Regions from separate parts of the Streptosporangium sp. NPDC006930 genome, predicted to be linked through region 1. Evidence: predicted binding sites of a transcription regulator. Region 1 holds the regulator's gene; each other region holds the start of a gene.
What was found. The regulator LexA, encoded in region 1, represses DNA repair genes until DNA is damaged. The targets are predictions, from matches to a motif close to TCGAACANNTGTTCGA.
Positions count from the first base shown of each region.

Region 2: a site for LexA is predicted at 1,143-1,158, ahead of recA (recombinase RecA). Genes of this name have one in related genera too.
Region 3: a site for LexA is predicted at 1,454-1,469, ahead of ABZ664_RS12350 (SAV_6107 family HEPN domain-containing protein). Genes of this name have one in related genera too.

Region 1 covers NZ_JBEYID010000025.1:75,180-78,450, reverse strand. The annotation lists gene ABZ664_RS32915 (LysM peptidoglycan-binding domain-containing protein) at 1-186, opposite strand, end outside; gene lexA (transcriptional repressor LexA) at 1,026-1,736, shown strand; gene leuS (leucine--tRNA ligase) at 2,225-3,271, opposite strand, start outside.
Region 2 covers NZ_JBEYID010000001.1:167,883-171,153, forward strand. The annotation lists gene ABZ664_RS00695 (VOC family protein) at 1-75, shown strand, start outside; gene ABZ664_RS00700 (DUF3046 domain-containing protein) at 260-454, shown strand; gene ABZ664_RS00705 (hypothetical protein) at 462-737, opposite strand; gene recA (recombinase RecA) at 1,265-2,401, shown strand; gene recX (recombination regulator RecX) at 2,416-3,243, shown strand.
Region 3 covers NZ_JBEYID010000005.1:371,465-374,735, reverse strand. The annotation lists gene ABZ664_RS12360 (YbaK/EbsC family protein) at 1-421, opposite strand, end outside; gene ABZ664_RS12355 (L,D-transpeptidase family protein) at 541-1,341, shown strand; gene ABZ664_RS12350 (SAV_6107 family HEPN domain-containing protein) at 1,718-2,164, shown strand; gene ABZ664_RS12345 (PP2C family protein-serine/threonine phosphatase) at 2,387-3,271, opposite strand, start outside.

The sequences.
Region 1 (3,271 bases):
ACGCACCGTCGAGCCGGTGTCCGCCTCCTTCGTCAGCGCGTCCGCGATCTCCCACAGCGTGTCGTCCGCGTGCACCGTGATCCGCGGCAGCCCCTCAAGGCCCGCCCGCTCGTCCGCCGCGACCATGTCGATGCGCCCGCCGACCCGGAGCACCGCCAGGCTGAACAGTGCGAGCAACACCACCACGACGATCCTTCCACGGCGGGTGAGCCGAAGGGGCCGCCGGGTCGCCCCCTTCCGGCCGGCATCCGGCCGGCGTGCGCCCACCGAGGATGCCGTCGCCGGTCGCGGCGCCCTCCTCGGCCCGGCCCCGCGTCCGGCTCCCCGCTCCGGATCACGCCCGGACCACCGTCCTCGCTCACGGCCGGGGCTCCACCCCCGCTCACGCCCGAGCGACCGCCTCGCCTCGCGGCCAGGACTCCGCCCAGGCTCACGCCCGGAGGCCCCGCCGGGCTTTCGCTCAGGCTCACGCGAGGCACGCCCCCGCTTTCGCCCGGATTCCCGCCTCGCCTCACGGCCGGACCCTCGCGCCGCCTCACGGCCGGATCCCCGCCCGGGCTCACGCTCGAAGGCCCGCTCGGGCTCCCTGCCGGACCTTCGCCCCGGCCCGCGGCCGAGGCGCGCCCCCGGCACCGAGTCCCAGGCGGCCTCCCACCCCTGCTTCGCCTCGGACCTCCGCCCGGACTCCGGCGCGGAACCGGGCTCCGGCCTCGGGGGTGGCACGAGCCGCAGGTGCGGCGCCCCCGGTGATCGCTGCGCCGCCCGGGACCTCGGCGCGATCCTGGATCGTGGTGTCGTCGCGGTCGGTTTCACGGTGGCCCCCCATCCCCTCGACCTGGCCGAACACATGTCGAAGAAAGATCGGTGAATCGAACACGATGTCGATCGAACTCCCGTACGATGTTGTACACCACGGCGTCGCCGATTTCGAGGACATTCGAACAATTGTTTGAGTATGATCTTCGGCCGAGGTATGGTCGCTGTGTGCGACGTGTTAAATACAGACCGGGAGGCGAGGAGTTCGTATGAGCCAGCACAACGAGAACGGTTCGGCCGCCAGCGATCTGGCGGTGCGAAGGCGTGACTCCCTTGGCCTCACCCCCAGGCAGCGGAAGATCCTTGAGGTGATCCGTGATTCCGTGCAGCAGCGCGGCTATCCGCCGTCCATGCGGGAGATCGGCGAAGCGGTGCAGCTCACCAGCACCTCCAGCGTGTCGCACCAGTTGACGGCTTTGCAGCGCAAGGGCTACCTGCGGCGTGATCCGCACCGCCCCCGCGCCTTGGAGGTACGCCTTCCCGGCGAGCCCGTGCTGTGGGTTGATCCCGACTCCGGTGAGGACGAGACTCCGGTCAGCCGTCCGACCGCCGCCTATGTGCCCCTCGTCGGTCAGATCGCCGCCGGTGGCCCCATCCTCGCCGAGGAGAGCATCGAAGACGTCTTCGCCCTGCCCAGGCAGCTTGTCGGTGAGGGCACGCTCTTCCTCCTCCAGGTGACCGGCGACTCGATGATCGAGGCCGCCATCGCCAACGGTGACTGGGTGGTCGTGCGCCAGCAGCCGGTCGCCGACAACGGCGACGTGGTCGCCGCGATGATCGACGGCGAAGCCACGGTCAAGACCTTCAAGCGCAGAGACGGCCACGTCTGGCTGGTCCCGCACAACCCCAACTACGACCCGATCCCCGGCGACGAGGCCACCGTGCTCGGCAAGGTCGTCGCGGTCCTCCGCAAGCTCTGACGCGAGCGTCCCACGCAGGCTCCTCAGCGCTCTCCACAGGCTCCGGCCCGTGGAGGCATCGCCGCTCGAGAACGTCGCACGGCACGCGGGTCCGGACCGAGCCACACCGTGGCCACGCGAGCTCAGCATCACGCGCCTCCAGCTTTCTGTGCGACACGCCATAGAACGACATGCCGGATGGGGCTCGACATCATATGTCGAGCCCCATCCGGCGTTCTCAGGTGATGGGACATCCCCGGGAAGATCTCTCGTCGGCGGGCACGGGAACCCACCCGGCGAGGCCGAGATGGAGGCCCGCCGCTTGAAGCGGTGCGGATTCTCCCCTGAAGTGGTCACGGGGACACACCGGCCGAGCTGACGCGCGCCCCCCGGGATGCCCTCGCAAGGGCACCCCGAGTTCGTAGCGACCCCGTGAGCACGCGGGACGGCCGCGGCCATGACAGTCACTCAGCCGTCCGTCGTCAGCGGCCCGAGAGCACGCGGGACGACTACGGCACGATGTTGACCAGCTTGGGTGCGCGGACGATCACCTTGCGCGGCGTGCCGGAGAGGAAGGGCTGAACCTTCTCCGACCGCAGGGCCAGCGACTCCAGGTCCGCCTCGGAGATCTCCGGGGAGACCTCCAGCCGGTCGCGCACCTTGCCCGCGACCTGGACGACGCAGGTGACCGACTCCTGGACCAGCAGCGCCGGGTCGGCCACCGGCCAGCCCGCGGTGGCGACCGAGGCGGCGTGTCCCAGCCGCTCCCAGCCCTCCTCCGCCGCGTACGGCGCGACCAGGGACAGCATGACCGCTAGGGTCTCGGCGGCCTCCCTGACCGCCGGGTCGGCGGCACCGGGGCCGGAGTCGATGGCCTTGCGTGCTGCGCTCGTCAGCTCCATCATGCGGGCCACCGCGACGTTGAAGCGGTGGGACTCGACCAGCTTGGTGACCTCGTCGATGGTGTGGTGGACGACCTTGCGCAGGTTCAGGTCTCCCGCGGTGACGTCGACGCCGGGCGCGGAGGCCGCGCCGGCTTCGGCCATGACGCGGAACGCGCGGGCGAGGAACTTCTGCGAGGCCGCCGGGGAGACGTCGGACCAGTCGATGTCGTCCTCGGGAGGTCCGGCGAAGACGACGGTCAGCCTGACCGCGTCGACACCGTGGGCGTCGATCTGCTGGCCCAGGTCGACGCCGTTGCCCAGCGACTTGGACATCGCCTTGCCCTGGTTGATGACCTGCCCCTGGTTCAGCAGGCGGGTGAAGGGCTCGACGAAGTCGATCATTCCCATGTCGTGCAGGACCTTGGTGAAGAACCTGGCGTACAGCAGGTGCAGCACGGCGTGCTCGACGCCGCCGATGTACTGGTCGATCGGACCCCACCTGCGCACGCGCTCGACGTCGAACGGCCCCTCGTCGTAGGCCGGGTCGACGTAGCGCAGGAAGTACCACGAGGAGTCGACGAAGGTGTCCATCGTGTCGGTGTCGCGCTTCGCCGGGCCGCCGCACTTGGGGCAGGAGACGTTGACCCAGTCTTCGGCCGAGGCGAGCGGAGA
Region 2 (3,271 bases), on a different contig from region 1:
GCCGACCCCGATGGCGCCCGCCTGGAGCTGCTCGCGGACCCCCTCGGAGAGATGTACGGCTCCCGCGTGCTCTGACGACTCCGCCTCCTCACCCCCGACCTTGGCCGCCCGCGCTCTCACCGGTGACGGCCCTTCCCCCGTACGTCTCCTGTCCCGGTCCCGTCGGACCTGGACGGGAAACCGGGAGACCGGGTGGTTCGCGGTTCGGCGGCGTCTCGGAACGGGCTCCCGTACCCCGGAGTGGACCCATACTTGGGGTATGCGCCTGTCGGAATTCTGGAAGCGGATGAAGTCACACTTCGGTGACCAGTACGCCGATTCATGGGCCAACGACTACGTCATCGCCGATCTCGGCGGCCGGACCGTGATCCAGGCACTGGCCGACGGCGTGGGGGCGAAGGAGGTCTGGCACGCCGTGTGCGGGGTGACCGACGTCTCGCCCAGGCTCCGCTGAGAGCCGGTCAGGATTCGGGAAGCGGGACGAGGAGCCTCTCCACCACCTCGGCCGCGTGCGCGGGATCGTCGGCGCTCTCCTCACCGTCCGGTGCCCACAGAAACAGCCAGCCGTCCTTGACCGGTGTGGCGAAGACGATCGTCTGCCGGTGACTGTCGGGATGCCACACCCACAGCACGGGGGCGGCGCCGCCGAGGGTGCGGCTCACCATCCCTCGTTGTCGCAGTTCGGCGGCGAGGGAGTCGAGATGGGCTAGGCGTTGCTGTGTGAACGCGTTGGGCACGTTGGGCACCTCGGGTCGTTTCCCCTCAGGATCACCCCAGGTCAGCCCGGTTACAACAGGCTCAAGGTAATTCTTGGAAATGTCGCCTTTCGGATGGGTGCCGTGCCCTGCGGGGCGGTTCTCCCGCTGCCGGTGCCCACGACACCTGGCACCACACGCCTCGTCGGCGGCCCCGCCGCCCGTGCCTGGTTGCGCCAACTTGTGGCGTTCTGTGTCAGTTACCGGCTGTTCATGTATTTTCGCATCCATTCGTGCCCGATGGCGCCTGTCGCGCCTGGCGTCGCGCACACCTCACAGGCGGCTCCGCCGTCCGCGCCCGCTCGTGTCCGTCCGTGCCCGGTCGTGCGCGGGTGACCTCCGCGATGCTTCGCGACTCCCGCAACCCGTGGTGCCAACGGGCGGCGATCGAACAGTCGTTCGGCTATATTGAACAGGCCACCACTCCTGGCGTGCCCTCCCGAAATTGTCGGCGGCACCCCGTAGCTTTCTGGCAACCGATCCAACCCGCGACCCTTCAGGGGGCTCCCATGGCAGCTAACGACCGCGAGAAGGCGCTTGAGACCGCACTCGCTCAGATCGAGCGTCAGTTCGGCAAGGGCTCGATCATGCGCCTGGGCGACGAGACCCGGGCTCCCATCGAGGTGATTCCCACCGGCTCCATCGCGCTCGACGTGGCCCTCGGCATCGGCGGTTTTCCGCGCGGCCGCATCGTCGAGGTCTACGGTCCCGAGTCCTCGGGCAAGACCACGGTCGCCCTGCACGCGGTGGCCAACGCCCAGCGCGGCGGCGGCATCGCCGCGTTCATCGACGCCGAGCACGCGCTCGACCCGGAGTACGCCCAGAAGCTGGGCGTCGACACCGACGCGCTGCTCGTCTCCCAGCCCGACACCGGTGAGCAGGCGCTGGAGATCGCCGACATGCTGATCCGGTCCGGCGCCGTCGACCTGCTGGTCATCGACTCGGTCGCCGCACTGGTGCCCAAGGCCGAGATCGAGGGTGAGATGGGTGACAGCCACGTCGGTCTCCAGGCCCGCCTGATGTCCCAGGCGCTGCGCAAGGTCGCCGGTGCGCTCAACAACACCGGCACCACCGCGATCTTCATCAACCAGCTCCGCGAGAAGATCGGCGTGATGTTCGGTTCGCCCGAGACCACGACCGGTGGAAAGGCGCTGAAGTTCTACGCCTCGGTCCGTCTCGACATCCGCCGCATCGAGACGCTGAAGGACGGCACGGAGGCGGTCGGCAACCGCACCAGGGTGAAGGTCGTCAAGAACAAGATGGCCCCGCCCTTCCGGGTGGCCGACTTCGACATCCTCTACGGCGTCGGCATCTCCCGCGAGGGTGGCTTGATCGACATGGGCGTCGAGCACGGTTTCGTCCGCAAGTCCGGCGCCTGGTACACCTACGAGGGTGACCAGCTCGGCCAGGGCAAGGAGAACGCGCGAAACTTCCTCAAGAGCCACCCGGACATGGCGAACGAGATCGAGAAGAAGATCAAGGAGAAGCTGGGCGTCGGCCCGCGCCTTGACAGCCCGGCCGCCCCGCCGCCCGCCCCTGCGGCTTCGGCCCCGGCCGCCGCGTCCGGTCGTGCGTCCGGTGCCGCGGCTTCCGCCGCGTCCGGTCGCGGTTCCAAGGCCGCCACTCCCAAGCCGGGTGACGCCTGAGTCCGGGCTGATCGATGACGACTGGACCTGACTCCGGTCCGGCCGACGAGGCCGGGCCGAGGGACTGGGGTGCCTGGCCCGACGAACCTCGGGCGGCCTCACCGAGGGGGCGTGGGCGCGACTTCGGCTCGTCCGCTTCCGAGGAAGGGTTCCGCGAGGAGACCGCGGAACCCGCGGGCGACGCACCCCGAGGCCGGAGGAAACGTGCCTCCCGGCGTGGCGGGCGGCGCTCAGAGAGGGCTACCCCGGGCTTCCTTCCCAAGGAACCCGACGGACCAGACGGGTCCGACGGATCGGCCGAGTGGGCTGGGAAGAGCCGGAAGTCCGAGGCCGACCCGCAGGCGGTGGCGCGAGGCATCTGTCTGCGGCTGCTGACCATGGCGCCGCGCACCCGAGCCCAGCTCGCGGAGGCGCTGCGCAAGCGTGAGGTGCCCCAGGAGGCGGCGGACGCCGTGCTGGACCGCTTCTCCGAGGTCGGGCTCATTGACGACGAGGCGTTCGCCGCGGCATGGGTGAGTTCGCGCCACGCCGGGCGGGGCCTCGCCAGAAAGGCCCTCGCCTCGGAGCTCCGCCACCGCGGGGTGGAAGAGGAGACCGTGAAGGAGGCGGTGGATCAGCTCGATCCCGAGGAGGAGGCGGAAACCGCCCGTCGCCTCGTTCGGCGCAAGCTCTCCTCGACCCGAAGCCTGGAGCCCGCGGTCAGGACTCGCAGGCTGGCCGGCATGCTCGCCCGGAAGGGATACGGTCCCGGCCTGGCGTTTCGTGTCATCCGCGAAGTTCTGGAGGACGAGGGCGCGGAAACATCATCATTCGCGGATGATTCGGGCTATCCGCTCGACTAGTTCGAAGCAGCTTGACAGCGGGTCTTTG
Region 3 (3,271 bases), on a different contig from region 1:
TTGGGAAGACGGTGTGCGGGTGGCCGGCCGCGGCCCAGACGACCTCGTGTTTGGCCAGCCAGGTGTCGACCAGGGTTCTGACCGGGGCGGGGTGGCCGATCGGGGCGACGCCGCCGATGACCTGGCCGGTGGCCGCCCGCACGAAGGCGGGGGCGGCGCGTTTCACCTTCTCCGCTCCGGCCGTCCTGGCGATCAGGTCGGTGTCGACGCGGTGGGCGCCGCTGGTCAGCACCAGGAGCGGCTCACCGTCGGCGTCGAATACCAGGCTGTTGGCGATGGCGCCGACCTCGCAGCCGAGCTGCGCGGCCGCGGTGGCGGCGGTGGGGGTGGCCTCCGCGAAGATGACGATCTCGCCGGGGACGCCGTGCTCGCGCAGGACGGCGGCGACCTTCTCGATGTTCGGATGCAACTTTTCTGGCACGCGGCCACTCTAAACAGATTGACCGTTGATTGCCGTTTCATGACCGGCTGTCTGCACGGGGAAACCGTGCGCTATGGTCCCTTGACCCGATCCATAGTGATGTGAGGAGTTGATCGAAAATGGGGGTTGGACTGCGGCCGGGAGTGGCCGCGCTGATGACGGCGGGGGCCGTGCTCCTCTCTTCCGTGGGCGTCGCCCTTCCTGCCGGCGCCGCGGCGGCGGGGACGTTGGGTTCCCCGGCCGTCACGGCGGGGGTGACGGGCGCGTCCTCGTTCGTCGCGCCCGGCAAAACGCTCAAGCTCGGTGCGAAGGGCGCCGCGGTGAAGGTGCTCCAGACCCGGCTGACCGAGCTCGGCTACGCCCCGGGCAGGATCGACGGCCGCTACGGCGGGGCGACCCTGACGGCGATCTGGGCCTTCCAGAAGGTGAACGGCATCTCGCCGACCAGCACCGTGGCACGCAGGACCTGGGACGCTCTGGAGACCCCCCTGGCGCCGAAGGTGCTCGTTCCCAACGGCAAGCCGACCCGGGTGGAGGTCAACCTCGCCAAGCAGGTGATGGTCCTCTACGTGAACGGCACGGTGAAGCTGATCAGCCACACCTCCTCCGGCAGCGGGATCGCCTACTGCGAGACGGCCACCTGGGAGGGCAGGACCCAGCGGTTCTGCGGTGACGCGCGCACGCCGACCGGCGACTACAAGACCACCTGGCGCAGGGACGGCTGGCACAAGTCCTACCTGGGCCAGCTCTACAACCCGATCTTCTTCAACGGGGGCATCGCCTTCCACGGCGCGCTGTCGGTGCCGCTGGCGCCCGCCTCCCACGGTTGCGTACGACTGCCGATGCACGTGGCGGAGGTCCTTCCCGGGCTGCTCGGTACGGGAGTGCCGGTGCACGTCCGAGGCAGGTTCGTCCGGTAGGGGCGATCCGGCGGAACGCGAGCCGCCGGTCGTGCCCTCGCCGGGCGCGAGCAGGGGCCCCGGGAGACGGTGATCTCCCGGGGCCCTTTCGCGTGCTCCAGATGCCCGAAGGTCGAACCTTTGTTCGTCGTTTTACTTGACAGTATTAGTGATCGAATTTATGTTCGATGTGATGACACGGGGCTCGCGGCTCGTGTTCCAAGAGCGGCCGATCGGGTCCATGTCGTCGGCGAAGACGATCGGACCAGGTCAGGGTGGACGGGGAGAGGGGAAGCTCCTCGTCCGGTCGTCCGGCGGATTTGTCGGTGGGGTCTGCGAATGTGATACCACCGGCGAAAACGCCGGAGCCGCTTGCGACCAAGGAGGCTGAAGCGCTATGACCCCTCGGCTCGGCGATTCCGGTGGGCCCCGGCTGTCCCCCACGGTGCGGGCACACCTCACAGACGCGCGCGACTGCCTCGAAGAGGCCGCCGCCGCCAGGACCTCCGCCGCGCGTTACGTCGCGGCCCACCTCGCCGCGCTCAGGGCGGCCGCCGCCGTCCTGGCGGCCCGTCCCCGTCCGATGCAGGGTCGCAGGCGCAGGCTGCGCAGCGCCTGGGAGCTGCTGCCCGAGGCCGAGCCCCGCCTGGCCGAGTGGGCACCCTACTTCGAGACGAGCGCGGCCAAGCGGGCCGCCGCCGAGGCGGGCCTGACCCGCACGGTGTCCTCGCGAGACGCCGAGGAGCTCATCTCCGAGGCGGAGCGGTTCGTCACCACCGTGGAGAAGCTGCTCGGTGTCCCGAGCCAGCCCATGCTCCCGGGCCGGATCCCTCTAGCCGGTTAGAGCGGGAGCGGCCTCCCACCCGGGAGCGGCCGCCCGAGCTCATCGGCGCCGTCCCCGTACGTCCCGCCTCCACCGGTCCCGCCGGCGGACGCAGGGCGTACGGGGACGTTCTCGTGCCGTCGTTCCCTCGTGCCTCGTTCTCCCACGCTTTTCTCGCGCCGGTGTTCTCTCACGCCGCCGTGAAGCCGTTTTCGCGCCGCTGTTCCCTCGCGGCGCTCTTCCTCACGCCGCCGTGGAGTTCTGGCGGACGGCGCGGTGGCGCAGCAGGAGCATCGCGGCGTCGTCGCTCAGCGGCCTGCCCACGTGGTCGAGCAGGTCGGCGCGCAGGGCGTCCAGCGAGCCCTGGGGGTCCTCGCCCTCCAGCAGGTACGCCCGCTCCAGCAGCGGATAGAACTCGCCCGCGTCGTCGCGTGCCTCGATGACCCCGTCGGTGTAGAAGAGGACCTGATCGCCAGGCTCGAAGGGGATGTGGTGCGGCCGCGGCTCGACGGCCTTGAGGGCGCTCATACCCAGCGGGAGCGCCTCGTCCGGAGGGTCGGCGAACCAGACCCCGCCGTCGGCGTCGAGCACCAGGGGCGCCGGGTGGCCGCAGTTGATGACGGTGATGGTGGAATCGCCGCTGATCTCGGCCAGCACGGCGGTCACGAACTGCTCGCCGGACAGCTCGCGGCTCAGGGCGTTCTCCAGGCGGCCCACGACGCCCTGGAGCGTTCTCTCGTCGTGGGCCGCCTCACGGAAGGCCCCGAGCGCGACCGCGGCCGTCTCCACGGCCTCCAGGCCCTTGCCCTGGACGTCTCCCACGATGATCCTCACCCCGTGCGGGGTGGTGACGACCTCGTACAGGTCGCCGCCGATCCTGGCCTCCGCCGTGGCGGAGGTGTACGAGACGGCCACGCCGATGCCCGGTCCCGCGCGGCGGGGCACCGGGCGCAGCAACACCCGCTGGGCGGCCTCGGCCACCGAGCGCACGTCGGCGAGCTGGCGTTCGTGGCGCAGCCGTCCGGCGCTGGCCAGCACGCCGGCCACGGTGACGCCGAGGATGGCGATGAGGGTGATGTTGATGCGGGACGAGAGGATGTCGTTGTAGAGGCCGAGCGCGAAGCACAG